4 regions of the Streptomyces sp. HSS9-12 genome follow, and region 4 is predicted to be linked to each of the others. Evidence: riboswitches for the same ligand, from Rfam matches in the RefSeq annotation. Region 4 holds a riboswitch; each other region holds the start of a gene.
What was found. A riboswitch is a leader RNA that binds a small molecule or an ion and turns the genes downstream of it on or off. The one in region 4 is predicted to bind cyclic di-AMP.
Positions count from the first base shown of each region.

Region 1: it holds a riboswitch for cyclic di-AMP, as region 4 does, so the genes downstream of both, ACY34J_RS15350 (transglycosylase family protein) here and ACY34J_RS22580 (M23 family metallopeptidase) in region 4, are expected to answer to the same signal.
Region 2: it holds a riboswitch for cyclic di-AMP, as region 4 does, so the genes downstream of both, ACY34J_RS03475 (transglycosylase family protein) here and ACY34J_RS22580 (M23 family metallopeptidase) in region 4, are expected to answer to the same signal.
Region 3: it holds a riboswitch for cyclic di-AMP, as region 4 does, so the genes downstream of both, ACY34J_RS09195 (C40 family peptidase) here and ACY34J_RS22580 (M23 family metallopeptidase) in region 4, are expected to answer to the same signal.

Region 1 is NZ_JBUEGC010000024.1:86,562-94,348, reverse strand. It holds gene ACY34J_RS15375 (LppU/SCO3897 family protein) at 21-809, opposite strand; gene ACY34J_RS15370 (Ppx/GppA phosphatase family protein) at 1,107-2,102, opposite strand; gene ACY34J_RS15365 (DUF501 domain-containing protein) at 2,099-2,668, opposite strand; gene ACY34J_RS15360 (FtsB family cell division protein) at 2,707-3,180, opposite strand; gene eno (phosphopyruvate hydratase) at 3,289-4,578, opposite strand; gene ACY34J_RS15350 (transglycosylase family protein) at 4,762-5,457, opposite strand; cyclic di-AMP (ydaO/yuaA leader) riboswitch at 5,462-5,630, opposite strand; gene ACY34J_RS15345 (transglycosylase family protein) at 5,889-6,755, opposite strand; gene ACY34J_RS15340 (cytochrome P450 family protein) at 6,859-7,787, opposite strand, start outside.
Region 2 is NZ_JBUEGC010000004.1:76,129-83,915, reverse strand. It holds gene ACY34J_RS03500 (type 1 glutamine amidotransferase) at 1-628, opposite strand, end outside; gene ACY34J_RS03495 (MurT ligase domain-containing protein) at 648-1,895, opposite strand; gene def (peptide deformylase) at 2,095-2,628, shown strand; gene ACY34J_RS03485 (TetR family transcriptional regulator) at 2,664-3,308, opposite strand; gene ACY34J_RS03480 (acyl-CoA dehydrogenase family protein) at 3,456-4,691, shown strand; cyclic di-AMP (ydaO/yuaA leader) riboswitch at 5,185-5,361, shown strand; gene ACY34J_RS03475 (transglycosylase family protein) at 5,364-6,554, shown strand; gene ACY34J_RS03470 (STAS domain-containing protein) at 6,982-7,371, shown strand; gene ACY34J_RS03465 (ANTAR domain-containing response regulator) at 7,368-7,787, shown strand, end outside.
Region 3 is NZ_JBUEGC010000012.1:105,396-113,182, forward strand. It holds gene ACY34J_RS09190 (hypothetical protein) at 216-569, shown strand; gene ACY34J_RS09195 (C40 family peptidase) at 722-1,891, opposite strand; cyclic di-AMP (ydaO/yuaA leader) riboswitch at 1,900-2,098, opposite strand; gene pcrA (DNA helicase PcrA) at 2,357-4,822, shown strand; gene ACY34J_RS09205 (M23 family metallopeptidase) at 4,908-6,452, opposite strand; gene ACY34J_RS09210 (esterase/lipase family protein) at 6,684-7,604, opposite strand.
Region 4 is NZ_JBUEGC010000047.1:13,876-21,662, forward strand. It holds gene ACY34J_RS22555 (MFS transporter) at 1-884, shown strand, start outside; gene lhgO (L-2-hydroxyglutarate oxidase) at 1,148-2,368, shown strand; gene trmB (tRNA (guanosine(46)-N7)-methyltransferase TrmB) at 2,582-3,343, shown strand; gene ACY34J_RS22570 (PrsW family intramembrane metalloprotease) at 3,479-4,933, shown strand; partial or broken gene ACY34J_RS22575 (aldo/keto reductase) at 4,997-5,215, opposite strand; gene ACY34J_RS22580 (M23 family metallopeptidase) at 5,291-6,331, opposite strand; cyclic di-AMP (ydaO/yuaA leader) riboswitch at 6,344-6,481, opposite strand; gene ACY34J_RS22585 (PP2C family protein-serine/threonine phosphatase) at 6,748-7,787, opposite strand, start outside.

The DNA.
Region 1 (7,787 bases), on a different contig from region 4:
CGCGTGCCGGGCGACGCCCGTCAGCCGCGGAAAATCGTGGTGCACAACAGCGTCCTGCCGTCGTCCACCGTCCAGGCCCAGTACATCGTCTGATCGCCTTGGACGCGGGCGCAGTTGCGGGCCGAGGGGTTGGCCGGGGCCCGGTAGACGCCGGTGATGTGCATGATCTGGTTGTAGGCGGCGGGGACCTTCTTGTCCGTGCAGTCCACGGCCGTCATGGGCCCCAGGCTGATCCTGGTGTTGCTGCCGCTGCCGGACTGCTTGCCGAGCAGGCAGTAGTTCTTGTGGTAGATGCGCGTGAGGCAGAGGACCGTGCTCTTCCCGTCGGTGGAGGAGTAGGACCAGTAGGACTTCCCGGTGCCGTCCGGGCAGCTGAACGTGGACGAGGCGACCTGGGTGACGTGCACCAGCGCCTTCTCGCTCTTGCAGGAGACGGGCTCTGGCGGGACCTCGGTGCTCCACTCGACCCTGTCGACGCCGGAGCCGGTGTCGTAGACGGGGAGGCAGTCGCCGGCGGAGACCGCCTGGAAGGCCTCGGTGGTGGGGTCGGGGGTCGCCGAGGTTGTCTCCGGAGCCGGTGCGCCGCCGTACGAGTCGTCCGTGCCGCTGTCGTCGGTGGCCGACACGGACGGCGAACCCGCCGCCTCGTCGGCCTGTGAGTTGAACGCTCCGGCGACGGAGGTCACGGCGAGAACCGCGGCCAGGAGCAGCAGCACCAGGCTGCCGACGATCACGATGGCGACCACAGCCGCGGGGTTGCCGCTGCGGGGCTGCGGGCCGCTGGGCGGGAAGGGCGGTCCGTACGGCATCTGCGGACCCGACGGCGGGCCGGGCGGGCCAAGCGGCGGTCCAGGTGGGCCGGGCGGGCCAGGCGGCGGACCAGGTGGGCCGGGCGGGCCAGGCGGCGGACCCGGCGGGCCGGGTGGCGGGCCGAACGAGTTGCTCATGCTGTCCCCCGAAGCTGCGATTCTCGAATGCACGTGGCATGTGCATGCTACACAGCCTCTGACAGGCCCTCGGCTGCCTTTCAGACGGTGATCAGGGCGCCGGGGCCTGCCTCTGCCTCTCGGTGTCAGGCCAAGCCGTCGGGCATCACTGACGCATGGTCACTCGGCGATGCTCCACGCGATGCCGTCGAGAATGTCGTGCTCGCTGACGACGACCTCCGCCGCCCCGATCCGCTCCATGATCATCAACAGGACGAGCGCCCCGGCGCCGATCACATCCACCCGGCCCGGGTGCATGACCGGGATCGCGGCCCGCTCGGCGTGGGTGGAGCTCAGCAGCCGCTCGGTGATCTCCCGGACCTGTTGGATGGAGATCCGCGCGTGGTGGATGGCGGCCGAGTCGTAGGCGTCCAGCCCGAGCGCGATACCGGCGACGGTGGTGACAGATCCGGCCAGCCCGACCAAGGTGCGCGCCTCGTGCAGGGGAACCGTCTCCTCCACCAGATCCAGCGCGGCGGCGATGTCCGCCTTTATGGCGGCGATCTGGGCGGGCGTGGGCGGGTCGCTGATCACACCCTCGTGTACCAGGTGACGCTCGGTCATCCGGACACAGCCGATGTCGACCGAGCGCGCGGCCCGGACATGCTCCTCGCCGACCACGAACTCCGTGGAGCCGCCGCCGATGTCCACCACCAGATACGGCTGCTCCAGACGGACCGGCCCCTGACCGCCCGCCGACCTTCCGTCGAAGGGCTTCGCGCCCTGCTCCATCGCCGCGAGCTCCTTGGTCGCCCCGATGAAGGAGAACTCCGCCTCCTGGTCACCGCTGATCACCTCGGGCTCGACGCCGAGGATGCCGACGACGCCCCGCACGAACTCCTCGCGGTTCTCGGCATCGCGGGAGGCGGAGGTCGCCACGAAGCGGGTCCTGTGGGCCCCGAGCTCGCGGATCACCTCGGCGTACTCATGGCAGGCCGCGAAGGTCCGCTCCAGCGCCTCGGGCGCGAGCCGGCCCGTACGGTCCACGCCCTGGCCGAGGCGGACGATCTGCATCCGCCGGTCCAGCTCCTTCAGGTCCCCGGTCCGGGGATCGGCGTCGGCGACGAGCAGGCGGATGGAGTTCGTACCGCAGTCGATGGCGGCGACCCTGGTCACTTCTCCTCCTCCTGCGACTCCGCGGACTGCGCAGACTCCGCGGCCCCCTTCGACGGGCACTCCACACATGGCCCCTTGCGCCACCACTCCGGCAGCATCGCGATGGCCTCGTCGCCCAGCGGGTTCACACCGGGGCCCGCGGCCAGCGAGTGGGCGACCAGGACGTGCAGGCACTTCACCCGGTCCGGCATGCCGCCCGCGCTCGGGAAGCCCTCCAGCACCTCGATCGCGTCACGCCGCCGGATGTAGTCCTCGTGCGCGGCCCGGTACGCGGCGGCCAGCTCCGGATCCTCGGCGAGCCGGGCCGTCATCTCCTTCATCACGCTCTCGGCCTCCAGCGTGCCGATCGCGGACGCGGCGCGCGGGCAGGTCAGGTAGTACAGCGTCGGGAAGGGCGTGCCGTCCTCGAGGCGCGGCGCGGTCTCCACCACATCGGGCAGCCCGCACGGGCAGCGGTGCGCGATGGCGCGCAATCCGCGCGGGACCCGGCCCAGCTGCGCGGCGATGGCGGCGGCATCGGCGTCCGTGGGCGGGGTGGGGTCGGTCTTGGGCGGGGGCGTTTCCATGCCTGGACAGATATCTCTTCGGTCGGTTCGGATCGGGTTCAGCGGCGTCCGTCGACGCTGTCGACGTCGTCCCAGAGGTTGCTGTACCAGGGACGGTCGGCCGCACGCTGGTCGTCGTGGTGCCGGTCGGCGCCGGCGGAGCCGTCGCGGACGGTGTAGCCGGTCTCGCCGGGGCGGACGTAGTGCAGGTGCTCACGGGCCTGCTGCTCGACGTAGGCCGGGTCCTGCCAGCGCGCCTTGGCGTCCCGCAGCTTCTCGACGGCCTCCCGGGCCTGCTCGGCCTGCCGCCGCTGCTCGGCGATCTCCGAGCGCTGCGACACCCACTGTCGCATGGGGTAGGCGAGGGCGACGACGAGCGAGCACACGACGAGGGCGAGCACCGCGGCGCGGCCGGTGAGGCGGCTGCGTGGGCGGGGCGCCCGGGACTGGGCGCGGTAGACGCGAGCGGCCGCCTGCTCACCGAGCGCCTTCAGCCTGGTCGCCGTGGAGAACCGCTCCCGGTCCGCGGCCACGTCGCCTCCCCTGGTCGGCCTGGTCCCTGCGTCACAACGTACGTACGTCCCCGGCCACGGTACGGGACCGGGCGCGGGGACGTACGTCAGGCGTGCCTGGCTGATTGCTTACCGGTTCGCGGGGCGGAACCGCGGGAACGCGGAGCGGCCCGCGTACTCCGCCGCGTCGTCCAGGATCTCTTCGATGCGCAGCAGTTGGTTGTACTTGGCGACACGGTCCGAGCGGGCCGGGGCGCCGGTCTTGATCTGGCCGCAGTTGGTGGCGACGGCCAGGTCGGCGATGGTGACGTCCTCGGTCTCACCGGAGCGGTGGGACATCATGGACTTGAAGCCGTTGCGCTGGGCGAGCTCGACGGCGTCGAGGGTCTCGGTCAGCGAGCCGATCTGGTTGACCTTGACCAGCAGGGCGTTGGCGGCGCCCATGTCGATGCCGCGCTGCAGGCGCTCCGGGTTGGTGACGAACAGGTCGTCGCCCACGAGCTGGACCTTGTCCCCGAGCTGGTCGGTGATGGTCTTCCAGCCCTCCCAGTCCTCCTCGTTCAGCGGATCCTCGATGGAGACCAGCGGGTACGCGTCGACGAGCTCGGCGTAGTACGCGGTCATCTCGGCGGCGGAGCGGGACGTGCCCTCGAACTCGTACGCGCCGTCCTTGTAGAACTCGGTGGCGGCGACGTCGAGCGCGAGCGCGATGTCCTGGCCGGGGGTGTAGCCGGCCTTCTGGATGGCCTCGACGATCAGGTCGAGCGCGGCGCGGTTGGACTCCAGGTTCGGGGCGAAGCCGCCCTCGTCGCCCAGGCCGGTGGACAGGCCGCGCTCCTTCAGCACGCCCTTGAGCGCGTGGTAGGTCTCCGCGCCCCAGCGCAGGGCCTCGGAGAAGGACTCCGCGCCGATCGGGGCGATCATGAACTCCTGGATGTCGACGTTGGAGTCCGCGTGGGCTCCGCCGTTGAGGATGTTCATCATCGGGACGGGCAGGAGGTGCGCGTTCGGGCCACCGAGGTAGCGGAAGAGCGGCAGGTCGGAGGCCTCGGCGGCGGCGTGCGCGACGGCGAGGGAGACGCCGAGGATGGCGTTGGCGCCGAGCGAGGACTTGTCGGGGGTGGCGTCCAGGTCGAACATCGCCTGGTCGATCAGCCGCTGTTCGGTGGCGTCGTAACCGACGAGCTCGGGGCCGATCTGCTCGATGACGGCGAGGACGGCCTTCTCGACACCCTTGCCGTTGTAGCGGTTCTTGTCACCGTCGCGGAGCTCGAGGGCCTCGAACGCACCGGTGGAGGCACCGGAGGGCACGGCAGCACGGCCGGTGCTGCCGTCGTCGAGGCCGACCTCGACCTCGACCGTTGGGTTTCCTCGCGAGTCGAGGATCTCCCGGGCTACGACGACGTCGATGGACGGCACGAGCATCTCCTTCTGGGATTGACTCTGAAACGCAGTGTCTCTGTGGCTCTGCGGCATGAGCCTAACCGCCCTGTGGCCCGGCGCCTGCCGACCGACCGTCCGGCGAGACGAAAAGGCGCCCAAAGGACCTTATTACGGCAGAAACAGCTGGCCAGGACAGGGCGGTCCCGAGGAGGGTCGCTGTCAGCCCAGGTGGAGTCGCTGGCCGGGATGGATCAGATTGGCGTTGACCAGGGCGTCGTCGTTGAGGGCGTAGAGCCGGCGCCAGCCGCCCCGGACGCCGTGGGCTGAGGCGATCGCGGAGAGGGTGTCGCCACGCTTGACCGTGTACGCGCCGCCCGTCCGGCCGGCCTTGCGCACCGAATGCCGGGGGTGGTCGACGCGGGCGGGCCGGGCGTGGGCGGCCCGGTCGGCACTGGAGCGCCCGGCGCGGACCTTCGCGCGCGGGCCGCCGGCGGTCAGGCCGGCGCGGGTGGCACAGCCCCAGGCACGCGGGCCCTGCATCGCGAGCAGCTTTTCGGCGATGGCGATCTGCTGCGCCTTGGTGGCGAGGTCGGCGCGCGGTGCGTATCTGGTGCCGCCGGCTGCGGCCCAGCTGGACCGGGAGAACTGCAGACCGCCGTAGTAGCCGTTGCCGGTGTTGGCGGACCAGTTGCCTCCGGACTCGCACGCGGCGACCCGCTCCCACATGGAGGCGGAGGCGGCGGAGGCGGACTCGACGCCGGTCAGCAGTGCGGTGCAGGCAGCACCGACGAGGGCGACGAGAGCGCGGGCGGCGATGCGGGGGGCCGGAAAGGGCCGCGGGTCGTCGTCTCGGGACAGGAATGGGGAATAGTGTGTGCGTTTGTGCTTGATGCCCTCGGAGCCGGAATTCACCATGACGGGGTCTCCTCACCGACGCCTGCGAGGTGAGCTGTCGGGTTCGGGCTGTGAGTGCCCGGCCGAGTGCTCCCGCACTGGGCTTCACCCCTAGCCGGCCGGCCTGCCGCTGTCGGCGGGCGCGTACGGCGCTTACCTGGGTCCCCCGCTCCTGCCTGCGGCGCTTACGCCTCGACTGACCACCGAACGCCCGGCAGGATTCGGCGTGGCGATCGGCGGTGCCCGCTGTTGCGGAACAATCAGACGTTAAGCACACCGGATCAAGGGTTCAAAGCCTGACATTTCTCCACAACTGCCGCTGTCACCCCCTCAGAAACAGATATCTCCGCAGGTGAGAGCCGATGAGGGGGTATCAGACAGCGCAACCGCGCCCGTTAGGGTGATGTCATCCCGATTCGCATTCGGGGCAGTTCAGGGGGAATTGGCCCGAACTACTGCTGAGAGCCGTCGAGAACCAGCCGCTGACCAGGCAGGATCAGATCGGGATCGGAGCCGATGAGATCCTTGTTGGACGCGTAGAGGGCGGGCCAACCGCCAGTGAATGCCTGCTCTTGGGCGATTTCTGAGAGATTGTCACCCGGGCGGACCACGTATCGGCCTTCCGCGGGCTCCGTACGGCCCGAGCCCCCGTCCCGCGAAGCGTGCCGGCCACCGTCGCGGGCCTCGCCGTTGTGGTCCTCCGGCGCCGGTTCACCACGGTGCCTGCCGGTACCGGGCTCGGCGTGCGCCGGGGAGTCGCTCGCGAGGTTCCCGCCCGGCTCCTCCGTACGGTCCGCCGCCCGGCTTCCGCTGTCCGCCTCGTCGGACGGCGCGGCGTCGTGCGAGTCGGACTTGTCGGGCTTGGCAGTCCTGGTCGAACCCGGCTCCGGCTCAGGCTCGGACGACTGCGTACCGCCTGCGTCCACATCCGGGATGACGTCGTCCAGAGCAAGTCCGGTCTTCAGCGCGCAGCTGGGCCAGGCCTTGTTGGCGCCTTCCGCGTCGAGCACCTTCTCGGCTATGACGATCTGCTCGGAGCGGCTGGCGAGGTCGGGACGCGGGGCGTAATCCCGGCCACCGAAGTCGTTCCAGGTCTGCAGGGCGAACTGCAGCCCGCCGTAGTAGCCGTTGCCGGTGTTGGCGCTCCACATGCCGCCGCTCTCGCACTGGGCGACCCGGTCCCAGGTCTCGGCATCCGCGGCGTGCGCGCCCGCTGCGCCGAACAGCGGCAGCGCGATCCCCGCGCCGGTCACCCCGGCGGTGACGACGATGGCCGGGGCCTGACGGGGGCGGCGGTGTCGACCGTTCCCGGAGCGCATACGGTTGCCTTTCGCGTTACGGATGTTGCCAGTGAATCGAAGCCCGAAGTTAGCGGCGCCCACGGACACATCACAACACGATGTAGTGAAGATCACGTGGAGGTCACGTCGTTGATACTCGTCCATTTTTCTGCGGAGAGAATTCCACAGGAAGTGCCCGCAATCCGCGCATAATGAGCCCGCCGCGCCATCGCAAATCCGCCGGATCCACGGCAAGTTGCAGATCGGGCAGTCGGCGGAACAAGGTGGCCAGGGCCGTCTGCGCCTCCAGCCTCGCCAGCGGGGCACCCAGGCAGTAGTGGATGCCATGGCCGTAGCCGAGGTGCTGGTTGTCGCGGCGGCCGAGGTCGAGGGTGTCCGGGTCCGCGAAGCGCGCCGGGTCGCGGTCGGCGGCCGCGAGCACGACCAGTACGGGGTCGCCCGCGGCGATGCTCTGCCCGCCGATCGTCAGCGGCTCGGTCGCGAACCGCCAGGTCGCCAGCTCGACCGGCCCGTCATAGCGCAGCAGCTCCTCCACGGCGGTCGCCAGGAAACCGGTGTCGTCCGCGGCGAGGGCGCTGTGCAGCCGCCCGCGCTGCTCGGGGTTGCGCAGCAGCGCGTACGTGCCGTTGCCGATGAGGTTGACAGTCGTCTCGAAGCCGGCGAAGAGCAGGATGAACGCCATCGCGGCCGCCTCACCCTCGGTGAGGTGCTCCCCTTGGTCGCTGGCGCGGATCAGGCCCGAGATGAGGTCGTCGCCGAGGTCGGCGCGCTTGCGGTGGATCAGCTCGGCGAGATAGCTGCGCATCTTCTTCACCGATCGGGCCACTCCCCCGCGCGGCCCGCCGCCGTGCCGGATCATGATCCCGGCCCAGTCCCGGAAGTCGTCCTGGTCCTCGGCGGGGACGCCGAGCATGTCGCAGATGGCGTAGATCGGCAGCGGGAACGCGAACTCGTGAATCAGGTCCGCGCTCCCCCGCTCGCAGAACCCGTCGGTGAGCCGGTCGGTCAACTCCTGCACGCGGGGGGCGAACTCGGCCACTCGGCGCGGGG
Region 2 (7,787 bases), on a different contig from region 4:
GCAGCAGGTCCGCGATCTGCGGATTGCGGGCCAGTACCGGGCCGTGCATGTACGTACCGAAGACCGTGTCGTGGTACGCGCCTTCGAAGCCGTCGCCCGTGCCGTTGCCGTTGCCGAACCGGACCCGCGCGAAGGGGCGCGCGGTCGGACCCAGGTGCGTGATGCCCTGGTGGTTCTCAAAGCCGGTCAGCGGCGGCAGGCCCAGCTGCTCGTCGATGTCGGCCAGTACGTCGCCGACGCACCGCTCACCCTCGCCACGGGTGCTGACCACGTCCAGCAGGCCCAGACCCTGCTCGCGCTCACCGAGGTCGTTGATGAACTCGTGCCCCAGAATCTGGTATCCGGCGCACACCGAGAACACGATCGCCCCGTTGCTGACGGCGCGGTTCAGCCCGCCGTCACGGCGCAGCCGCTCCGCCGCCAGCCGCTGCGGCCGGTCTTCGCCGCCGCCGATGAGGTAGATGTCGCCGGAGGTCGGCAGGGGCTGGTCGGAGCGTACGTCCAGGCGGGAGACGCTCAGGCCGCGCTGCCGTGCCCGGCGCTCCACCACCAGGGCGTTGCCCTGGTCGCCGTACGTGCTCAGCAGGTCCGGGTAGACCCACACCAGGCGCAGGCTGTTGTCGCTCATGCTCGCTTGTCCTTAAACGTCAGTTGCCGACGCGGCGGCGCAGGTCCTGGAACGCGGTGTAGTTGGCGATCGTCTCGATACGGCCGGGCGGGGACAGCTGGACGGCTTCGTCCAGGGTGTCGCAGACCTGGAAGTCCAGGCCGGCGACCTCCAGCCGGACCGCGAGGTCCAGCCTGCGGTCGCCGATCACGCAGATCGGGTGCCCGGCGAGCCGGGTGTAGTCGACGTCCCACAGCCAGGAGGTGTCGGTGCCGTCGGCGGCGCGGGCGTTGACCGAGAGGATCACGGGCGTGGGCGGCGGGTCGATCAGGGAGAAGGTCTCCAGCCAGCCGGCCGGGTTCTTCGCCAGCAGCAGCCGCAGTTCGCGGCCCTGGAAGTGGACCACGTCATAGCGCCCGGCGACTGCCTGGACCTCGTACATACGCTCCAGCGCGACCTGCGGCGGCACGCCGAAGTGTGCGGCCACGGCGGCCGAGGTGGTGGCGTTGGCCTTGTTGGCACGGCCCGGCAGCTGCAGCCGGATCGGCCAGGCCGAGCCGTGCGGATCCAGCACATGGTCACCGGACAGGGCCCAGCTCGGGACGGGGCGGCGGAAGCCGCAGTCACCGCACATCCAGTCGTCGCTGGGGCGCTGGAGCACACCGCCGCAGGACGGGCAGGACCAGGCGTCGTCCTTCCACTCCTGCCCGGCCGCGACCCACACGACGTTGGGGGAGGAGGAAGCGGCCCAGACCACCAGCGGGTCGTCGGCGTTGGCGATCACCGTGGCCTTGGTGCCCGCCAGGCCCTCGCGCCACCTCTCGGCGAGCATCCGGGTCTCGGCGGCGCGGTCCAGCTGGTCGCGGGAGAGGTTGAGCAGGGCGATGGCCTTGGGGGTGACGTCCCGGGCGACCCCGGAGAGGTACTTCTCGTCGACCTCGATCACACCGAAGCGGGCGTCCGAGCCCCCGGCGAGCGCGGAGGTGATGCCGGCGGGCATGTTCGCACCGAGCGCGTTGGAGACCACCGGTCCGGCCGCCCGCAGTGCCTCGGCGATCAGCCGGGTGGTCGTGGTCTTGCCGTTCGTGGCCGAGACCAGGATGACGTCCAGATGTGACGCCAGCCGGGCCAGCAGGTCCGGGTCGAGCTTGAGCGCCACCCGGCCGCCGATCACCGATCCGCTGCCGCGGCCCGCCGCCCGCGACACCGCCGCCGCGGCCTTGCCCGCCGTCACGGCCAGCTTGGCCCGTGGCGACAGCGGCTCTGCGTTGCCAGGGTGTCCTGCCATCGTCCTAGTTCCTCCTCGCATCCGGCGCCGCGCCCGCCCCCGTCCGCTGCTGGGGAGGTCCTCCGCGGCCAACTCGCTCGCCGAATCGCCAGCCGGGAGGGCTGCGGTAGGGGGTCAGCCTATCGAGATCCGGCCCCTCGCTACGAACCGCGGGGCCCGTCCTGGTCTGCGGATACGGAGCGGACCGTAGGGTGGGGGCGTGCGACACAGTGCGATACCCGGCAGTTCCGGACAGGTACGGCCGATGCGGCTGCTGGGTGATCCGGTGCTGCAGGCCCCCTGCCGGGAGGTCACCGCCTTCGACGTGTCCCTGGCCCGGCTCGTCGAGGACATGTACGCAACGATGTACGCCGCACGGGGGGTCGGCCTGGCCGCCAACCAGATCGGCGTGGGCTTGCGGGTGTTCGTCTACGACTGCCCCGACGACGAGGACCTCCGCCATCTCGGGCATGTGGTCAACCCCCGGCTCGTGGAGACCGGCGGCGTCACCGTCACCGGCCCCGAGGGCTGTCTGTCCCTGCCCGGCATCGAGGCCGGCACCCGGCGGTACGACGAAGCGGTCGTCGAGGGCGTCGACATGACCGGTGCGCCCGTACGGGTGGCGGGCACCGGCTTCTTCGCGCGCTGTCTGCAGCATGAGACCGACCACCTGGACGGCGGGCTGTTCACGGACCGGCTGACGGGGCTGCGCCGCCGCCGGGCGCTGCGGGCGGCGGCCCGCCGTGCGGATTGAGCTTCCCAGGGCCGCAGGCCGGCCGCCGCGCGCGGTCAGAATCCGGGGCCGCCCAGGCGGTCGCCGGCAGCGGCGAGGCGCCCCCACAGCAGGTCCGCAAGAGCCTGCACCAACTCCCCCCGGGAACACGGCCGTTCGCGCAGCCACCAGTCCCCGGCCGCGTGCATCATCCCGACGATGCCATGCCCCCAGACCCGCGCCAGCTGGACCCCGCCCGGCCCGAGGTCGACCCGCTCCGCGATGATCTGAGCCAGCTCCTCGCCCATCCGCCGCAGCAGGGGAGAGGAGTGACGGCCCACGTCGAATCCCTGCTCGGCAGGCTGAGTCTCCTCGGAGGGGTGCATGAGGAAGCGGTAGACCTGGGGCCGCGCTTCGATGGCGGCGAGATAGGTGTCCAGGGTCGACTCGACGCGCTCCCGCCGGTCGGTGGGAGCGTCAAGGGCCGCACGCAGGCCGGCGAGCAGGCCGTCGGTGTGGCGCTCGGCCAGGGCCCGGTACAGACCGCCCTTGTCGCCGAAGTGCCGGTAGAGGATCGGCTTGGTGATGCCCGCCTCGGCGGCGATGGCGTTCATCGACGCGCCGGGGCCGTCTCGCATCACCACCCGGTCGGCGGCCTCCAGCAGTTCCTTGCGCCGGCGCTGGGCCGCACGCTGCTGATCGTCCCGCTGACTGGTCTCCATGATGCTTCTCCCCGCCCGTGTCTTCCTTGGTGCCTGCGCAACGTAACACTTGGCCTTCCCGGGGGACGGTGCGCGGACGGAGTTGACAGGCGTCACCGACCGGCAACAGACTCGTGTTACCCAGGGTAACAAGCAGGTGGAGGCGTCATGGCAGAGTTCACGCTCGATCTCAACGAGGACCAGAAGGCGGTCCGGGACTGGATTCACGGCTTCGCGGCGGATGTGATGCGCCCGGCGGCCGCCGAGTGGGACGAGCGCGAGGAGACGCCCTGGCCCGTGATCCAGGAGGCCGCGAAGATCGGCCTGTACTCCCTCGACTTCTACGCCCAGCAGTTCTTCGACCCCACGGGCCTTGGTATCCCGATGGCCATGGAGGAGCTCTTCTGGGGTGATGCCGGCATCGGCCTGTCCATCGTCGGTACGGGGCTGGCGGCGGTCGGCGTCCTCGCCAACGGCACCGAGGAGCAGATCGGCACCTGGATCCCGCAGATGTACGGCGACACCAACGATGTGAAGGTCGCGGCCTTCTGCTCCTCCGAGCCCGATGCCGGCTCCGATGTCTCGGCGATGCGCACCCGCGCCGTCTACGACGAGGCCAAGGACGAGTGGGTGCTCAACGGAACCAAGACCTGGGCGACCAACGGCGGCATCGCCAACGTCCACGTCGTCGTCGCGGTCGTCGATCCCGAGCTGGGGGCCCGCGGCCACGCCTCCTTCATCGTCCCGCCGAACACGCCCGGCCTCTCCCAGGGCCAGAAGTTCAAGAAGCACGGCATCCGGGCCTCCCACACCGCCGAGGTCGTCCTCGAGAACGTGCGCATACCCGGCCACTGCCTGCTGGGAGGCAAGGAGAAGCTCGACGAGCGCCTGGCCCGCGCCCGTGAGCGGGCCCGTACGGCCAAGGAAGGCGGGGGGAGCGTGAAGAACGCCGCCATGGCCACCTTCGAGGCCTCTCGCCCCGCCGTCGGCGCCCAGGCCGTCGGTATCGCGCGTGCGGCGTACGAGGTCGCCCTGGACTACGCGCGGACCCGCGTCCAGTTCGGCCGCCCGATCATCGACAACCAGGGCGTGGCCTTCCAGCTGGCCGATATGCGCACCCAGATCGACGCGGCCCGCCTCCTGGTGTGGCGGGCGTCCTGGATGGCGGCCACCGGCAAGGCCTTCACCTCCGCGGAGGGCTCGATGTCGAAGCTGTACGCCGGGGAGGTGGCCAAGAAGGTCACGGCTCAGGCGATGCAGATCCTCGGGGGCAACGGCTTCACCCGCGAGTACCCGGTGGAGCGAATGCACCGCGATGCTGCGATTTACACCATTTTCGAGGGAACGAGCGAGATCCAGCGTCTTGTCATCGCTCGCACTCTCTCGGGGCTGCCCATTCGCTGACCAGTGCGGGCCGTCGTGGCGGCGGGTCGCATACCGACCCGCCACCTGACGGCCTGTCAGTTCATGGTGGGATCTTCTATGGTCATGGAACTCGCCTCTATGGGGCGACCCTTCATGGCAAAGACCTTTCTATGGCCTTCTTCTCGGCAAACCGAACTCCACGACCAAATCGGTCATTCCGCTGTCCGGTGACTGATATCACAACGCGCTTTGGCGGAGATGTGACGCCGGGCACTTGAAAAGTGCCTTTCCCGTCAACTTCGCAGTTTTACCAGCGAATATGAGCGTTAGTCGGCAGCAGTACATATCGCTCTCGGGTCACGATCGGCAGCATAGCGTGACGGAATGCCGAGTTGATCTGCGAAATGGGGATTCGGCGGGATGCCGGCTACTTGTCCCAAAGAATTTCCTGCGCTTAGTTTTCTCGTCGCCGCCCAGTCGACCGGGGTGGCACCCATCCGCCGGAGCGCCGAATCCTGCCGCCGGCTGGGGGAGACCACAAACGCACCACGGCAGGAGCGGGGGAACCAGGTAAGTGCCGTACCGCGCCATCCGCACGGTCCGGCTTGGGGTGAAGACGCGCCGCAGCACCTGACGCTGCTTTATGCGCGGCCGGGCAACTCCAGCCCGAACCCGACAGCTCACCTCGCAGGCGTAGGAGAGGAAGTACCTATGTCTGCACGCGGACGTCATCGCCGCCCTCGTTCCAGCCGCTTCTCCCGCGCCTCGCTCGCCGCCGTCGCCGTCGGGGGCGCCGGTCTCGCCCTTCCGCTGCTGGGTACGGCCACCGCGCAGGCCGCCTCGGTGGACACCTGGGACAAGGTCGCGGAGTGCGAGAGCAGCGGCAACTGGAGCATCAACACCGGCAACGGCTTCTTCGGCGGTCTGCAGTTCACGCAGTCCACCTGGGAGGCCTTCGGCGGCACTCAGTACGCCCCGCGCGCCGACCTGGCCACCAAGGACCAGCAGATCGCCATCGCTGAGAAGGTCCTCGCCGTCCAGGGCCCGAGTGCCTGGCCGGTGTGCTCGGTCAAGGCCGGCCTCACCCAGGGCGGCCCCGCCCCGGCCGCCCCCGCCAAGCCCGCCGCCGAGCCCGCTGCCAAGCCCGCCGCCAAGCCCGCCGCCGAGCCCGTGGCGAAGGCCGCTCCGGCTCCGGCCGCCCAGCTGAAGAAGGGCCAGTCCTACACGGTCGTCCACGGCGACAGCCTGTGGCGGATCGCCACCACCAAGCACGTCGAGGGCGGCTGGCAGAAGCTGTACCAGGAGAACCGCGAGGTCGTCGGCGGCAACCCGAACCTGATCCGTCCGGGCCAGAAGCTCGCTCTCCCCGGCGTGTCCCAGGCCGCCGCTCCGGTGCAGCCGAAGCACGAGGCCCCCAAGCCCGCCGCCAAGCCCGCGCCCGCGCCGAAGCCGGCCGTGAAGCCCGCCGCGAAGGCGGCTGCTCCGGCTCCCGCCTCCGGCTTCAGCGCTCCGGTCGGCAACGCTGTCCTGGGTACCGGCTACCACGTTGCCGGCAGCCACTGGTCCAAGGGCTACCACACCGGTGTCGACTTCCCTGTCCCCACCGGCACCCCGGTGAAGGCCATCGGCGCGGGTGAGGTCGTCTCGGCCGGCTGGGGCGGCTCGTACGGCAACCAGGTTGTCATCCGGCTCGCCGACGGCAAGTACGCCCAGTACGCCCACCTGTCCGCGCTGTCCGTCCAGGCCGGCCAGAAGGTGACCGGCGGCCAGCAGCTCGGCCTCTCCGGCTCCACCGGCAACAGCACCGGTCCGCACCTGCACTTCGAGGTGCGCACCACCCCGGACTTCGGCTCGGACATCGACCCGCTCGCCTACCTGCGCGCGCACGGCGTCTCCATCTGAGGAGCCGATCCGAGGACTCCCCTGGCCCAAGGCACGGGGGACCGACCCTGACCGAGGCGCCCACCCCCGCACTGCCGGAGGTGGGCGCCTCGTCGTGTCAAGTTCCTTGATACGAATGGACCTTGGTGCTCTGCGATACATGCCGGCGGATCGATTCCGTGTCGCGGCCCGTAGTCATGCTCCTGCCAGTTTCTCGGCGTAATTCCCTGATCGCAGCTGGTGAAGAATTTTCGGGATCAATCAATGGGCCCCGCAATTCGTGCTTCTGTTGACAGGAAAATCAGCCGGGATGAGGATCGATGGAAGCCGACTCTCGAAAGCCAGGCTCGGATGACGAACTGAGGCGGCAGCCGGCGCAGGACTCTCACGGTGTCGGGGACCGTGCGGCGACGACGAGCGCGTCCCGATAGTTGGGAGGCGGACAGATATGCAGCTCGCGACCCCTCTCGATGTGCAGACCACGATCTCGGGCCGGGAAGCCGTGATCGAGGTGGCCGGGGAGCTGGACATCGACACCGCCCCTGTCCTGCGACTGGCCATCTCGGAATGCACGCATGAGCCGCTGGACGACCTCGCCATCGATATGGGGGGTGTGTCCTTCTGTGACTGCTCGGGCCTGAACGCTCTGATCCACGCCCGCACCTGGGCACGCGACGCCGGGGTGCGGTTCCGGCTGCTCAATCCGCGCCGACAGCTGGCGAACCTGCTGACGGCCACCGGCACGGCACAGCTGTTCCGGACGCCCGGCGAGCCGCCGGCCGAGGACGCCGTACTCCCGCCCCGCACGCCGCCCCAGGAAGTGCGAACCTTCCCATGATCGAATGCGCGGACTTCCCGCTGGAGATACCCCTCGATCCCGAGGAGGGGGCGATGGACCGGGGACTGGCGCAGCTGGCGGAGCAGGTGGCTTCCTGCAACCCGCTGTGCTGCGGCGCGGCGGCCACGGTGAGCGTACGGTACAGCGTCCTGGCGGGGGACCACGAGCCGGTGGCGGCGGTCACCCACCCCGATCTGTCGGCCCTGGTGTCGGTGCAGTGGGAGACCGCGGACGGGCCGATACCGGTCGCGCTGGAGACCGGGCATCCGGCGGCGGCGGAGGATCTGCTCTACGACGAGCGCTGGCCGGTGTACCGGGCCAAGGCGCTGGACGCGGGCGTGCGCTCCAGCACGACCCTGCCCTTCCGGCGGCAGGCCCTGACAGTGACCCTGACCGTCTACGCCTTCCGCCCCGGC
Region 3 (7,787 bases), on a different contig from region 4:
GTACGTGCTGGGGGAGTGGCGTGGTGACGCTAGAGCCGCCGGACGTCATAAGGCCCTGAGATGACGGGAATTGGGCGGTTTGATCGTGGCCGTGAACGGAAGGTCCGGGTGATTTGCCGCAGGTCTGGGAATTTGCATCGCTGCTGTGACCGATGCCGCGATTGACGCACACCTCGGTGCTGGGCGCTGATATGGGCCCGGCTAGGCTCCGCCGCATGGACATACTCATCAATGCCTTCGTCGGCCTGCACATCATCGGCATCGCGGCCCTGCTCGGCGGATTCTTCACGCAGATGAAGGCGATGAGTGCGGGAGCGGCCCGCTTCGTCCCGGGCATGCTGCACGGCGCACTGACCATGCTCGTCACGGGCGTCGCACTGGTGGGCCTGAACGAGGCCGACGGTCAGGCCGTGAACAACATCAAGATCGGCGTGAAGCTGGCGCTGCTGGTCGTCATCCTCGGCCTGGTCTACGTCAAGCGGGACGAGGAGAAGGCCGGCAAGGCGGAGTTCGGGGCGGTCGGCCTGCTCACGATGGCCAACGTGTTCATCGCGGTCCTCTGGACCTGACGGCGGCGTCGCCCCTCCTCAAAGCTGGTGGCGCCGGCGCCCGGCGGCGGGGGCAAAGAGCCCACCCCGCAGGCGGGCGCCGGCGCCTGTCGGTGAAGGCGAGCCCGGCCGGAAGCGGACTGGCCCGCCCGCCCGGGGCCCGCCGCAGGCGGCTACGCCGGCCGCACGGCGCCGTAGATCGGCATGTAGTAGATCGACTCGGTACGGACGTTCTCCCCCGGCTTCGGCGCGTGGATCATCTGCCCGTCGCCGATGTAGATCCCGACGTGGCTGATGTCGTTGTAGAAGAAGACCAGGTCACCCGGCTGAAGGTCGGACGTGGCGACCCGGGTGCCGACCTTCACCTGGTCCCAGGTGGTGCGCGGGAGCGAGACGCCGGCGGCCTTCCAGGCGGCCTGGGTCAGCCCTGAGCAGTCGAAGGAGTTCGGGCCGGTGGCGCCCCAGACGTACGGCTTGCCGATCTGGGCCCGTGCGAAGTCGAGCACCTTGGCGGCCTTCGCGGCGTATGTGTCCGCGCTGGTGCTCGTCCCGGTGCCGGTGCTGTCGCCCGTGCTCTGGCTCTGCTCCTGCGCCTGCTGCTCCTGCGCCTGCTGCTCCTGCCGGCGCTTCTCCGCGGCCGCCTGCTGACGCGCCAGCTCCGCCGCCTTGCGCTCGGCCGCTTCACGCTTCTCGCGCTCGATCGCCGCCAGCCGGGCGCGCTCCTCGGCGGTCAGCTTCGACAGCAGGTCACGGGCCTCGGCGAGCTTGCGCTGGACCGACTCCTTGCTGCTCCGCAGCTGCTCCTGCGAATCGGTCAGCGTCGTCACGCTGCGCGCCGCTTCGGCGCGCTTCCGCGTGGTCTCCTCCTGCTGGGTCTGGAATTCCGAGACCGCCTGCTGCTGCCGGCCCGTCATCCGCTCCAGCATGTGGTCCTGGTCGAAGTAGTCCTGCGGATCCGAGGCCAGCAGCAGGGTCGCGGTCGGGGCCATCCCGCCGTTGCGGTACTGCGCGGCGGCATAGCTGCCGAGGATGCGCCGCGCCTCGTTGAGCTTCTCCGTCTGGCGTGCGACGTCGTCCAGCAGCCGGTCGGCCCGGACGCGCTGCTGCTCGGTGCGCTCCTTGGCCGCGTTGTACTTCTCGGTGGCGGTCCCCGCCTGCCGGTAGAGCTCGTCGACCTTGCGCTGGACCTCTTCGATCGACTGCTTCGGCTCGCTCGGCGCGGCACCGGCGTTCTGCGTGAAAAACGTCGCCGAAGCGAGGGCGGCCGTCGTCAGGCCGACCGCGGTGCGGCGTGAGTGATGTGCAGCGAGTATTCCGGTCCGCGGTTTGCGGTGCGACGCCAAGGCGCGCGTCTCCTTCCGTGGACCGCCTACCGGGTTAGCTGTCGGGTTCGGGCGATCGGAAGGTTGCCCTACGGTCCGTACGCGCACGAGTGCGCGATACGCGGTGCGCGCGTACTGACCGATTCACCCCGGTCTTGCATGTGGGTCCCCGGCTCCGGGTGCCTGTCCTGTCAGGGATGGCAGAGCCGGATTCGGCGGAGGCAGCCCGTGCTGACGCTGTTCGCCGGCGAGGGGTTCGGGCCGCCTGATCGAGCACCGTAGCCAACGCGTGGGGCTTCTGTGAAGACTGATGTGCGATATGCCCGAAACCTCGTCGTGACCAATTCGTTGTGCGCTGCACGAGGTGAGGTTTTTCGCCGTCCCGGCCGTGTTCAGTGGATGACTGGGCGACAATCCCCCGACCCGGAGCGCCGCGTTGGTGAAGCGGTGTGGGCTGTCGGTGGAGCGGCCTAGACTCGGTGGGCGATGAGCAGCCTCTTTGACGACAGCTTTCTGGCGGACCTCGAGCCCTCCGACGACGAGCACCCGCCGCCCGAGGACACCACCGGGCCCGAGGGCACGGCTGTGCCCGCGCCCGAGGGCGAACCGGCGGACCTCTTCGGTGGCGCCCTCGGCGCTCCGGTGGACCGGGACGCGTACTACCGGGACGGCGCTGTCCGGCCCGTCGTCGACCCCGCCGTGCTGCTCGAGGGGCTGAACGACCAGCAGAAGTCCGCCGTGGTGCACACCGGTTCGCCGCTGCTCATCGTCGCCGGCGCCGGGTCCGGCAAGACCCGGGTGCTCACCCACCGGATCGCGTACCTGCTCGCCCACCGCGGTGTCCACCCCGGACAGATCCTCGCGATCACCTTCACCAACAAGGCCGCGGGCGAGATGAAGGAGCGCGTCGAGGCTCTGGTCGGACCCCGGGCGAAGGCCATGTGGGTCTCCACCTTCCACAGTGCCTGCGTGCGCATCCTGCGCCGGGAGAGCAAGAAGCTCGGCTTCACCTCCAGCTTCTCGATCTACGACGCCGCCGACTCCAAGCGCCTGATGTCCCTGGTCTGCCGTGACCTGGACCTGGACCCCAAGCGCTACCCCCCGAAGTCCTTCAGCGCGAAGATCTCCAACCTCAAGAACGAGCTCATCGACGAGGAGACCTTCGCCGGGCAGGCGTCGGACGGTTTCGAGAAGACGCTCGCCGAGGCGTACGCGCTGTACCAGTCGAGGCTCCGCGAGGCCAACGCCCTGGACTTCGACGACATCATCATGACCACCGTGCACCTGCTGCAGGCGTTCCCGGACGTCGCCGAGCACTACCGGCGCCGCTTCCGGCACGTCCTGGTCGACGAGTACCAGGACACCAACCACGCCCAGTACACGCTGGTGCGCGAGCTGGTCGGGACCGGCGAGCACAGCGGGGAGCTGTGCGTCGTCGGCGACGCCGACCAGTCGATCTACGCCTTCCGCGGGGCGACCATCCGCAACATCCTCCAGTTCGAGGAGGACTACCCGGACGCCACCACGATCCTGCTGGAGCAGAACTACCGCTCCACCCAGACGATCCTCAACGCCGCCAACGCCGTCATCGAGCGGAACGAGAACCGCCGCCCCAAGAACCTGTGGACCGACGCCGGTGCCGGCGCCGCGATCACCGGCTATGTCGCGGACAACGAGCACGACGAGGCCCAGTTCGTCGCCGACGAGATCGACCGGCTCACCGACGCGGGCGACGCCAAGGGGGGCGACGTCGCCGTCTTCTACCGCACCAACGCCCAGTCCCGTGTCTTCGAGGAGATCTTCATCCGGGTCGGGCTGCCGTACAAGGTCGTCGGGGGCGTGCGCTTCTACGAGCGCAAGGAGGTCCGCGATGTGCTGGCCTATCTGCGCGTGCTCGCCAACCCCGAGGACACCGTCCCGCTGCGCCGCATCCTCAACGTCCCCAAGCGCGGCATCGGTGAGCGGGCCGAGGCCATGATCGAGGCACTGGCGCTGCGCGAGAAGATCTCCTTCGCGCAGGCGCTGCGCCGGGTCGACGAGGCGTACGGCATGGCGGCCCGCTCGGCGAACGCCGTCAAGCGCTTCAACGCGCTGATGGACGAGCTGCGCACGATCGTGGAGTCCGGCGCCGGGCCCGCCACGATCCTGGAGGCGGTTCTGGAGCGCTCGGGCTATCTGGCGGAGCTGCAGGCCTCGACCGACCCGCAGGACGAGACGCGCGTGGAGAACCTCCAGGAGCTCGCGGCGGTCGCGCTCGAGTTCGAGCAGGAGCGGCCCGAGGAGAGCCCCGGCACGCTCGCGGAGTTCCTGGAGCAGGTCGCCCTGGTCGCCGACTCGGACCAGATCCCGGACGAGGAGGAGCGGGAGGAGGGCTCCGGCGTCATCACGCTGATGACGCTGCACACCGCGAAGGGGCTCGAGTTCCCCGTCGTCTTCCTGACCGGCATGGAGGACGGGGTCTTCCCGCACATGCGCGCCCTCGGCCAGGTCAAGGAGCTGGAGGAGGAGCGGCGGCTCGCGTACGTGGGCATCACCCGCGCCCAGGAGCGGCTGTATCTGACGCGTTCCACGATGCGCAGCGCCTGGGGGCAGCCGGCGTACAACCCGCCGTCCCGCTTCCTGGAGGAGATCCCGGAGCAGTACGTCGCCTGGCGGCGTACGGGGCCTGCGGTGCCGTCGGCGTCGATGGGCGCGCTGGCCGGGGGCGGGATCGCGTCCTCGCTGTCGTCCGCTCGGTCGAAGGCGGGGGCGAGCGGCTCGGCCGCGCGCAAGGTCCAGGAGCGGCCGGTGATCGCGCTGGCGGTCGGGGACCGGGTCACGCACGACCAGTTCGGGCTGGGGACCGTGGTCTCGGTGGCGGGCAGCGGACACGACGCGAAGGCGACGATCGACTTCGGCGACGAGAAGCCGAAGGTGCTCCTGCTGCGGTACGCGCCGGTCGAGAAGCTGTAGCCCGAGACGCGCGGCTGTTGCCGGTCCGGCTCAGGCTGGGCCGGGCAGCCCGGCGTGCCTCGGGTCGGGCCGCTGGGGGCCGGGCTCAGCTGGGGTCGAGGCCGTGGCCGCGCAGCCACGGCAGCGGGTCGACGGCCGAGCCGCCGCCGGGGTGCACCTCGAAGTGCAGGTGCGGGCCGGTGGAATTACCGGAGTTGCCGGAGTAGGCGATGACGTCCCCCGCCTTGACCGAGCCGGACCGGATCTTGGTGCTGCTGAGGTGGCAGTACCACGTCTCGGTGCCGTCGGGGGCGGTGACTATGGCCATGTTGCCGTACGCGATGTTGTACTGCGTGCGCACGGTGCCGTCGGTCGCGGCCATCACAGGCGTGCCGTAGGAGACCGGGAAGTCGATGCCGGTGTGCACCGACATCCAGTTGACACCGGCCTGGCCGTAGTAGGCGCTGAGCCCGTGCTGCGAGACCGGCAGCGCGAACTTCGGGCGCATCGCCTCGCGGCGCGCCGCCTCCGCCTCCCGGCGCTTCTTCTCCTCCAGCTGCCGCTGCTTGAGGTCGATGCGCTCCTGCGTACGGCTGGCTCGGTCGGCGAAGTCGTCGGCATCGGCCGTGAGACCGGCCAGCTGCGTGTCGAGCTTGCTGTTGGCCGCGGCCGGCTGCACGGACGGCGCGGCGGCCTGCGTCGTTGTGTCGCTCTGGCTGTTGTCGAGATCGCTGACGGAGGCGGCGGCGATGCCCGCCACGCCCATGACGGCGGCGGACGGAACGGCGACCGTGAGAAGGGCGGAGCGCCGGGCGGGGGTGCGGCGGCGGTTCCCCGCGCGGCGAGGACCGGGAATGGGGCCCGGCTCGGCGGCGGTCACGACATCGGCTTCGGCGCCGTCCTCGGCGAGAGGCTCATCGGCGGGCTCGGTGACGTCACCGAACTCCGTGTCGTACTGGCTCTCGGCGTCGTACTGGCCGTCGAGGTCGTGGGCGGCCACGGCATCGACGGCGGCCGTGTGTTCAGGCTCGGCCTCGGGGGCCGGGTCGTACGACTCCACGGCGAAGGTGGCGTCGTAATCCGCGTAGGAGGCGGCGTCCCAAGTCTGCGTCTGCGCCTCGGCGTCGACAGCTGATGTGGTGTAACTGCCTGTGTCCCACTGGCCGGTTGTGTAGGACTCTACGGGTGCCGGTCCGTCCTGGGCGGGAATGCCCGGGTTTGTTGTCCCGTAGTCGACATACCCCCACGCGGTGGTGGTGTCGTAACTGCCGGTCTCGTACGACGCCTGGTAGGTACCCTGCGGGTCGTAGGTGCCGTAGCCGACGGTGGTGGCGTACTGGCCGGTGTCGTAGCTGCCGGTGTCATAGCCGCCGGCCTCGTACAGGCCCGTCTGGGGCTGACTGACGTCGTACTGACCGGTGCCGTAGTGGTGATGGCCCGTGCCGTAGGTATCGCCAGGCATGGCGCCGAAGAGCGGATCAGCGTCGCCGTACGGGCTGACCAGGTTCTCGAAGGTGCCGGTGGAGTAGCCGTCGTACCCGGCGTAGCCGTGCTGAGCGGCCTGCGCGTCGTACTGCGGATAGTGCCCGTACGAGGCGTCAGCCGCAGGGGCGGTCGGGGACGAGTTCCCCGACGGGTGACGGTCGTTCACCACCAACTTCTCTTTCGCCTCGGCAGCAGGAGAATTAGCGGCGACTGTACCCGGCGGTACGCGACGTCGACAATCTTTGGCAGGTTTCAGCCCGCCCGAGAGCGGGCATTTGGCCGCCTTTCGACGGACTGGGGACCGGAGATTGGCCCCTCGTTCGACTGCCGTTGGGCGAAGGTTCGCACCTTCCGGCCCCGGTCTCGGCCATGGATCGGCGGCCGGGGCCGGGTGGGCTCAGGCCACGGAGATCTCGTTGGCGGCCGTGGTGGCGCCGGAAGTCTGCGCCTCCAGCGCCTCGCGGATTCCCGCGGCGACGGCACCGTGCACCGGAAGTGCCAGATGTCCGATGCCGCTGACCCGTACGTTGTGCGAGATCAGGTCCGGGTGGTTGACCTGGGCGGACTCGAGCGGGACCACAAGCTGGTCGAGGTCGCTCCAGAAGCTGACGAAGTGCGTGGCGCATTCGGGGGCCGGGAGCGCCAACTCCTGGATGACATCGGAGTCCGGCCGCATCTGCCGCACTATCGGGTGGGCCGACAGCAGGGGCACGGCCCGGGTGCCGGAGTGCGGGGTGCCGAGGGTGACGAGGGTGCGTACGCGCTGGTCTCCGCCGAGCCGCTGGACGTAGTAGCGGGCAATCAGTCCGCCGAGGCTGTGGCCGACCACATCCACCCGGTCGTGCCCGGTGCGCGCGCAGACCTCCTCGACGTGGCGTCCGAGCAGTGCCGCTGCATCGCGGATGTCGCAGCTCAGTGGGGAGTAGTTGAGGGCTTCAACCTGGCGCCAGCCGTATCGCCGCAGGAAGCGGCGCAGGAGGACGAACACGGAGCGGTTGTCGATGAAGCCGTGGAGCAGAAGAACGGGTGGGCGGTCCGGGTTGGGCAAACGTCGTGTGCTGCCGGTCGAAGACGGTCCGGTCGACCGGGTGGACTGGGTCGATCCGCTCGCCGGATCCGCGTCGTCGTCCTGCGCCTCCGTGGGCCCCGGGAGGGACGGCGGTGAGTCCAGCGGCCGGTCCGGTGAGGGACGCTCCTGCACTACCCCGGTGGGGTACAGGAGTACGTGTCCGGCGAGGACAAGCAGATCGAGCGCCGTGGCCCTGACGAGTTCGACGGAGGGGCGCAGAACACCGGAGAGAAAGGGCAGCGTGCTCATAGGCCGACCTCCCGTACGGCACGACGGGTACGGCTCCGTCCCCCGTGTGCCCTCACGGAAAGCCGTGGCGAGGGCCTGAATGGCCGGTCTTCCGCGGGCCGGATCCCGGGCCCCTCGGCAGTACCGCGGGGTGGGAGGCCTCGCTGCGGCTCTCCTTGCGAACCGCCCCAACGGCTCAGCCGC
Region 4 (7,787 bases):
GCGAGGCGGCCGAGGACGCGCGCCGCTGGGACTCCAAGTACGGCGGCGGGGACTGGCGTTCGTCGATGGTGCCGGAGTGCTTACGAGTCGACGCGGCGCCGCTGCTGCTCGGCACGTACAGCGATGAGGTGGGCCGCTCGCTGTTCGGCGCGACCGCCGAACTCACGCGGCTGGCCGGCTGGATGGCCTTTGACACCGGCCAGCAGGAGGCCGCGCAGCGCTACTACATCCAGGCGCTGCGGCTCGCCCGCGCCGCGGCCGATGTGCCGCTCGGCGGCTATGTACTCGCCTCCATGAGCCTCCAGGCGACCTACCGCGGATTCGCCGACGAGGGCGTGGACCTCGCGCAGGCCGCCCTGGAGCGGAACCGGGGGCTGGCCACGGCCCGCACCATGAGCTTCTTGCGGCTGGTCGAGGCGCGCGCGCACGCCAAGGCCGGGGACGCGCAGGCGGCGGGGGCGGCGCTGAAGTCGGCCGAGGGCTGGCTGGAGCGGTCGCGGGACGGGGACGCCGACCCGGCCTGGCTCGGCTTCTACACCGAGGACCGGTTCGCGGCGGACGCCGCCGAGTGCTACCGCGATCTGAAGGCGCCGGGCCAGGTGCGGCGCTTCACCGAGCAGGCGCTGTCCAAGCCGACGGAGGAGTTCATCCGCTCGCACGGGCTGCGGCTGGTCGTCTCGGCCGTGGCCGAACTGGAGTCCGGCAACCTGGATGCGGCGTGCGCGCAGGGCGCGCGGGCGGTGGAGGTCGCCGGACGAATCTCCTCGGCGCGGACCACGGAGTACGTCCGCGACCTGCTGAACCGGCTGGAGCCGTACGGGGACGAGCCGCTGGTCGCCGAGCTGCGGGAGCGGGCGCGGCCGCTGCTGGTCGCGCCGGCGTGACGGCGCGGGCCTGACGCGTGACGCCGCGGGCCTGACGCGTGACGCCGCGGGCCTGACGCGTGACGGCGCGGGCCTGACGCGTGACGGCCTCGTGTCGCAGGTAACTGCGTCGGTGGCTCGAGGGCGTGATGGCGTAACGGTGGGTAGTGGTGGCGCGGCGAAAAGTCTGCGGCGTCCCGCTGGCCGCTGGGTTTCGTCCGGTTGTCAGTGGGCCAAGGCATCATCGTGACTGTCGGTGTGCGCGGGGGCCGGGAGGAGGAGCGGTGACGTACGACAGCGACGTGCTGGTGATCGGCGGCGGGATCGTCGGCCTGTCGACGGCATACGCGATCACGCGCGCCGCGCCTGGCACGCGCGTCACCGTGCTGGAGAAGGAGCAGGGGCCCGCGCGGCACCAGACGGGGCGCAACAGCGGTGTGATCCACAGCGGGATCTACTACCGGCCGGGGTCCCTGAAGGCGCGGTTCGCGGTGCAGGGCGCGGCGGAGATGGTCAAGTTCTGCGCCGAGCACGGCATCGCGCACGAGGTGACCGGCAAGCTGATCGTCGCGACCGAGCGGTCGGAGCTGCCGCGGCTGCACGCCCTGGTCCAGCGGGGGCGGGAGAACGGCATTCCGGTGCGGGAGCTGGGCCCGGCCCAGATCGCGGAGTACGAGCCGGCGGTGCGGGGGCTGGCCGCGATCCATGTCGGCACGACGGGGGTGTGCGACTTCGGGGCGGTGGCCGCGCGACTGGGCCGGCTGGCCCAGGATGCCGGGAGCGAGATCCGGTACGGGGCCGAGGTGCGGACCATCGGGCGGCGGGCCTCGGCGGTCGCGGTGCGTTTGGCGGACGGGTCGGTGCTGCGGGCGCGGGCGCTGGTGAACTGCGCGGGGCTGCACTGCGACCGGGTGGCGCGGCTGGCGGGCGATGAACCAGGCATGCGGATCGTGCCGTTCCGGGGTGAGTACTACGAGCTGGTACCCGGCCGTTCCGATCTGGTGCGGGGCCTGGTCTATCCGGTGCCGGATCCTGCCTTTCCGTTCCTCGGCGTGCATCTGACCCGGGGCATCGAGGGCTCGGTCCACATCGGGCCCAACGCGGTGCCCGCGCTGGCCCGGGAGGGGTACGACTGGCGGACCGTACGGCCCGCTGAGCTGGCGGCGACGCTGGCGTACCCGGGCTCGTGGCGGATCACGCGCCGGCACTGGCGGTACGGCGCGGGCGAGCTGCACCGGTCGTTGTCCAAGCGGGCTTTTACGGAGGCCGTGCGGCGGCTGCTGCCGGAGGTGACGGCGGCGGATCTGATTCCGGCCCCGGCCGGGGTGCGCGCTCAGGCGGTGCTGCCGGACGGAACGCTCGTCGACGACTTTCTCTTCGCCGAGTGGCCTCGCATGGTGCATGTGCTCAATGCGCCGTCGCCGGCCGCGACCGCTTCGCTGCCGATCGGGCGGGAGGTGGCCCGGAGGGCGCTTGCCGCGCTGGGGGCGGCGGTGAGCGCGTAGGCGCGCGGGCGCGGGGTGCGCGGGCGCGGGGTGCGCGGGCGCGGGGTGCGCGGGCAGCGGGGTACGGTGCGCGGGCCGGGGTTGGGGGCTGCCGCCGTAGAATCGGACATTGTGTCTGAGCCGAGTATCTTCCCCGCACCCCTGCCCGCCGACGGTGACGACCGGCACGCGGCCGGGGCGTCCGGTCTGCCCGCGCGCTCGGCGGAAGAGTCGGTGCGCAGCCCCGGGAAAGGCTCGAAGGAAGGCAAGCAGCTGCTGTTCCCCGGTGGGCCGGCCGCCGACCCGGCGGGCTCGCACCATGAGCGGCGGATCCGTAGCTTCCGGCCCCGGCGCGGGCGGGTGACCGTCGGACAGGCCGAGGCACTGCGCCGACTGTGGCCGAAGTGGGGCCTGGACATCGATGGCCAGGCCCGGCTGGACCTCGGTGAGCTGTTCGGCGACCCCAGCATGCCCGTCGTCCTGGAGATCGGCTTCGGCATGGGCGAGGCCACGGCCCAGATGGCCGCCGCCGACCCCGGTACCGGCATCCTGGCCGCCGATGTGCACACCCCCGGCCAGGGCAACCTGCTGAATCTCGCGGAGCGGAACGGCCTGTCCAACATCCGGGTGGCGAACGGCGACGCGATCATCCTGCTGCGCGAAATGATCGAGCCCGGTGCCCTCGCCGGGCTGCGGGTCTTCTTCCCTGACCCCTGGCCGAAGAAGCGCCACCACAAGCGACGTCTGATCCAGCCGGAGTTCGTCGAGCTGGCCGTCTCCCGGCTGCGGCCCGGTGCGCTGGTGCACTGCGCGACCGACTGGGAGCCGTACGCCGAGCAGATGCTCGAGGTGCTCAGCGCCAACCCCGATCTGGAGAACACCCAGCCGGATGGCGGCTACGCCCCGCGTCCCGACTTCCGTCCGCTGACGAAGTTCGAGAGCGCGGGCCTCGACAAGGGTCACGTCGTCCACGACCTGTTGTTCGTACGGCGCTGACGCGAGCCGGCGTGATGGCGTACGGCCCGGCGCCTCTGTGACCTTGGCCGGAGTCCTGGGCTATCGCACCGGTGCGTCCCCGCCCCTGGTTAGGGTCGACAGGTGCATCCGTCTCCGCTTCCACAGCATCCGCCGGTGCCGACGTACCAGGCGCAGCCGCAGTTCGACGCCGTGCCCGAGCAGGCACAGTGGCGGTACCGCCCGCGTCGGCCGCTGTGGGACAGCAAGGTGCTGCGCGTCGGCGCGCTGGGTACCCTGCTCGCGCTCTCCGGTCTCGTCATCCTCGCGCTCGTCCGGCAGGAGACCGGTACCGAGGGCTTTCTGGTCGGGCTCGGGCTGGCCGTGCTGCCCCTGCCGCTGCTCATCGGCGTCTTCCGCTGGGTCGACCGCGTCGAACCCGAGCCATGGAAGAACCTGCTGTTCGCCTTCGCCTGGGGGGCCTGCGCCGCGACGCTGGTGGCGATCATCGCCAATGGGTTCGCATCGGAGTTGATAGCGACCCGGGTGGGAGAGTTCTCCCGCAGCGAGGCCGACACCTGGAGCGCCGCCGTCGTCGCCCCTGTCGTGGAGGAGAGCGCGAAAGGCGCCGCTGTGCTGCTGCTGTTCGTCTTCCGCCGCCGTGACTTCGACGGCATCGTCGACGGCGTCGTCATCGCCGGAATGACCGCCACGGGCTTCGCCTTCACCGAGAACATCCTCTATCTCGGCAATGCCTTCGGCGAGGATCAGGCGGTCGGCTCGTTCGGCCTCCAGTCGGTCACCGCCGCGACCTTCTTCATCCGCATCGTGATGTCGCCGTTCGCCCACCCGCTGTTCACGGCGCTGACAGGGATCGGCTTCGGCGTCGCGGCCCTGGCCGCGACGCGCCAGCGCGCCCGCCGCATCCTCGCGCCGCTCGCCGGGCTGCTGACGGCGATGGTGCTGCACGCCGTCTGGAACGGTTCCGCCACGCTCGGCGGACTGGGCTTCCTCGCCGTCTACGGCATGTTCATGGTCCCGGTCTTCGGCCTGCTGACCTGGCTGGTGATCTGGTCCCGGGGCAACGAGCTGAAGACCGTACGCGGCCAGCTTCCCGCGTATGTGGCAGCGGGCTGGCTGGCGCCGCCGGAGACGTACGCACTGTCCTCGATGAAGGCCCGGGCGCTGGCCCGCAGTGTCGCGCGCCGCGCCCACGGGCCGGCGGCGGCCCGTGCGGTGGCCGAGTACGTGGGGTTCGCCACGGCCCTGGCCTTTCTGCGGCAGCGGGCGCACCGGGGGGCGGCCGGGGCGGACTTCGCCGCCCGGGAGCAGGAGTTGCTGCACCACTTGTGGCAGCGGAAGGACGTGGCGCAGCCGGCGCTGGTGCAGGCGGCGGCGGTGACGGTCCGGCCGTGGGGGCCGCAGGGGGTGCCGTACGGGATGCCGCCGGGGTCTCTGTACGGAGCGCCCTCCGGGTACGGGCCCTGGCCGACGACCGGGCAAGGACCGGGCCCGTACCCGGCCCCAGGGCCCCACACTTCCGGCCCGTACTCGGCCCCGCCGCCAGGAGTCGGCCCCGGGCCGTACCACCCTCAGTCCCCCTACGGACGGTACGGCGCGCCCGGCAGCTGACGCCTGCGGCCGGGCTTCCGCCCCAGGCCCCGGAAATTGGGCGGAGCCCTGAACCGGGATCGGTCAGGCCGAGGCCGTCGTCAAGGTGTTCAGTTCCGCCTCCGTGAGGCGGAGGTCGGCCAGGGCCAGCAGCGCCGGGAGTTGTTCGACGGTCCGCGCGCTGGCGATGGGCGCCGCCACCGTCGGCTGCGCCGCCAGCCAGGCCAGGGCCACCGTCGCGGCCTCCACCCCGTGCGCCCGCGCGATCTCGTCGAGGGCCGCGAGCACCCGCCGCCCGCGCTGTCAGCCATATGTGACATCAACACCCCGGTGACACCGGCTGTTCCAGCATCACCGGGGGCCGAAGGGCCATGACCGTCAGGGGTTCAGACCGTGCTGACGCAGCCAGGGCATCGGGTCTATCGGGGAGCCGCCACCCGGCCGTACCTCGAGGTGGAGGTGCGGGCCGGTGACATTGCCGGTGGCGCCGACGCGGCCGATGACCTCGCCCGTCGACACCTGGCCGGACGACTGCACGATCGACGACAGATGGCAGTACCAGATCTCGGTGCCGTCGCTGAGCTTGAGCACGATCCGGTAGCCGTACGAGCCGGCCCATCCGGCCTCGGTGATGGTGCCGCCGTGCACCGCCTTCACCGGGGTGCCGGTCGGCGCCGCGAAGTCCTGTCCGGTGTGGTCGGCGGACCACAGGTCGCCCGCCTGGCCGAAGCCGGCCGTGAGCGTGTACGAGGACGTCGGCAGGGTGTAGCTGGCGGCCAGCTTGGCCAGCCGCTCGGCCTCGGCCTTGCGCCGGGCCTCCTCCGCCGCCTTCCGCCGTGCCTCTGCCTCGGCCGCCTTCCGCGCGGCGTCTGCCTCCTCCTTGCGCTGCGCGGCCTGCGCTGCGGCCTGCTTGGCCGCCGCCTCCTCGGCGGCTTCGCGCTGAGCCTCATCGGCGGCGGTCTCCTGCTGCTCGGCCTGGCGCATGATGCGGGCCCGCAGCGCCTCGCCGGCGCCGGTGCCGTCCGCCGCTTCGTCGGTGGTGAGGCCGGCCTGGGTGAGCGGGGCGGCCGCGGTGTTGTCCGAGGAGTCCGGCATCAGCTGTCCGATGCCGGGCAACTGGCCCGCGTCCGGGAACTCGTCCGCGACGTGCGAGAGGTCCGGCATGGAGATGGGAAGCGGAGGCCGTTCCTTGGCCGAGGCCATGCCGCCCGCGCCGACCGCGGCGATCATGCCGACACCGAGGACGGCGCCGCTGCGGGCCATGCCTCCCCCGCGCTGCTTGGCGACGCGGTGCCTGCCGCGCACCGGGGCAAGGCTTTCGGCGGTCGGGTTCCACTCGCCGGGGGCCGGGTCGTCGCTGAAGCCGTAGTCAGCGGGTTCGTCGAACCAGGGCTCGGGGGCAGGGGGCTTGGACGCCACGCGGGCGCACTCCTTTCCTTCCTTCTCGCCTACCGGGTTAGCTGACGGGTTCGGAGCAGGAAGGTCTCCTACGGGCCCCTCCGCGGGAGGCGCCCGATTCACCCCTGGGTGGTGGTTCCCCGGTTCCCTTGGTGCTGGTGTTACTGCTGTTTCTGGATCTTGTCTTGGGTGGTGCTCGTGCGGGATTCGGCGATTGCGCACGGCGCCGCCTCTTGTGGCGGCTGTGACGACCGCGCTGCGTTATCGAACGTTAATAGACCCGGGTGCCGAATTCCAAGCTGTTCCCGTAATCCCTACGCGTTCCGGCCAGGACTTAAATGGACAAGAGTGGCGCTTTCCGGGCGACTTGATCGTCCAGTGGAAAACCAGTCACCGCTGATTGTTGGTCAGTCGTTATCCGGAGCGGCGCCAGTCGATCACGCACCGTGAGACGAGCCGACGGGCCGGTCCCCCGACGAACCGCGCGTCAGCCCCACCGTCCGGCGGCGCACCGGCTGCCGCTCCCCCGGCCGGCTGACCGCCAGCAACGCCATGTCGTCCGCGGCCGCCCCGCCCGTATGCCGCGCCACGTCCTCGACGATCGCGTCGAGCAGGGCGTCGGGGCCGGGAAACTGCCGGCCCCGCAGCCTCTCCTGCACGTCGTAGAACTCGCCGTCCTCGTCCCGGGCCTCGGACACCCCGTCCGTGTACAGCAGCAGCGTGGCGCCGTCCGGAAAGGGGAACTCCTCCACCCGGTCCTTCTCCTCGCCCAACTCCCCCATCCCCAGCGGCAGCGCGGGCATTCCCGGCCCGGTGTCGCGCACAGTGCCGTCCGGGAGCAGCAGCAGTGGCGCGGGGTGGCCGCGGTTGAGCAGCCACAGTGTGGGCGCGCCGACCGGCACCTCGGCGAGCACGGCCGTGGTAAAGCCCTCGAACCGGTCGTGCCCGTCCCGCCGCGCAGCCTCCCGCTGCAGCGCGTGTTCCAGCCGTACGGCGACGGCCTCCAGGGTCGGCTCGTGCTCGGCGGCCTCCCGGAAGGCGCCAAGGGCGATCGTCACCATCTCCACCGCCCCCAGCCCCTTGCCCCGCACATCGCCCACAACCAGCCGCACGCCGTACGGGGTGTCGTGCACCGCGTAGAGATCGCCGCCGATCCGGGCGTCCGCATGAGCCGCCACATAGCGCGCCGCGATCCGCAGGCCGCCGATGCGCTCGTCGGGCATCGGCAGTACGGCCCGCTGCGCCGCCTCTGCGATCCCGCGCGCCGAGGCGAGCTGCCGGCCGCTACGGCGCACCACGCGGTTGATGAACAGCGCGAGCACGACCACCGTCAGGATGGTGGCCACCTCGGTGACCGACTCCATCGTGCCGGCGCTGTGCTCGCTCAGACGCAGACCCAGCACGACGGCCGCGGCGGCGAGCCCGGTGGCGACGATGGCGCGCACCGAGAAGAACGGGGCGCCGACCAGAGGGGCCG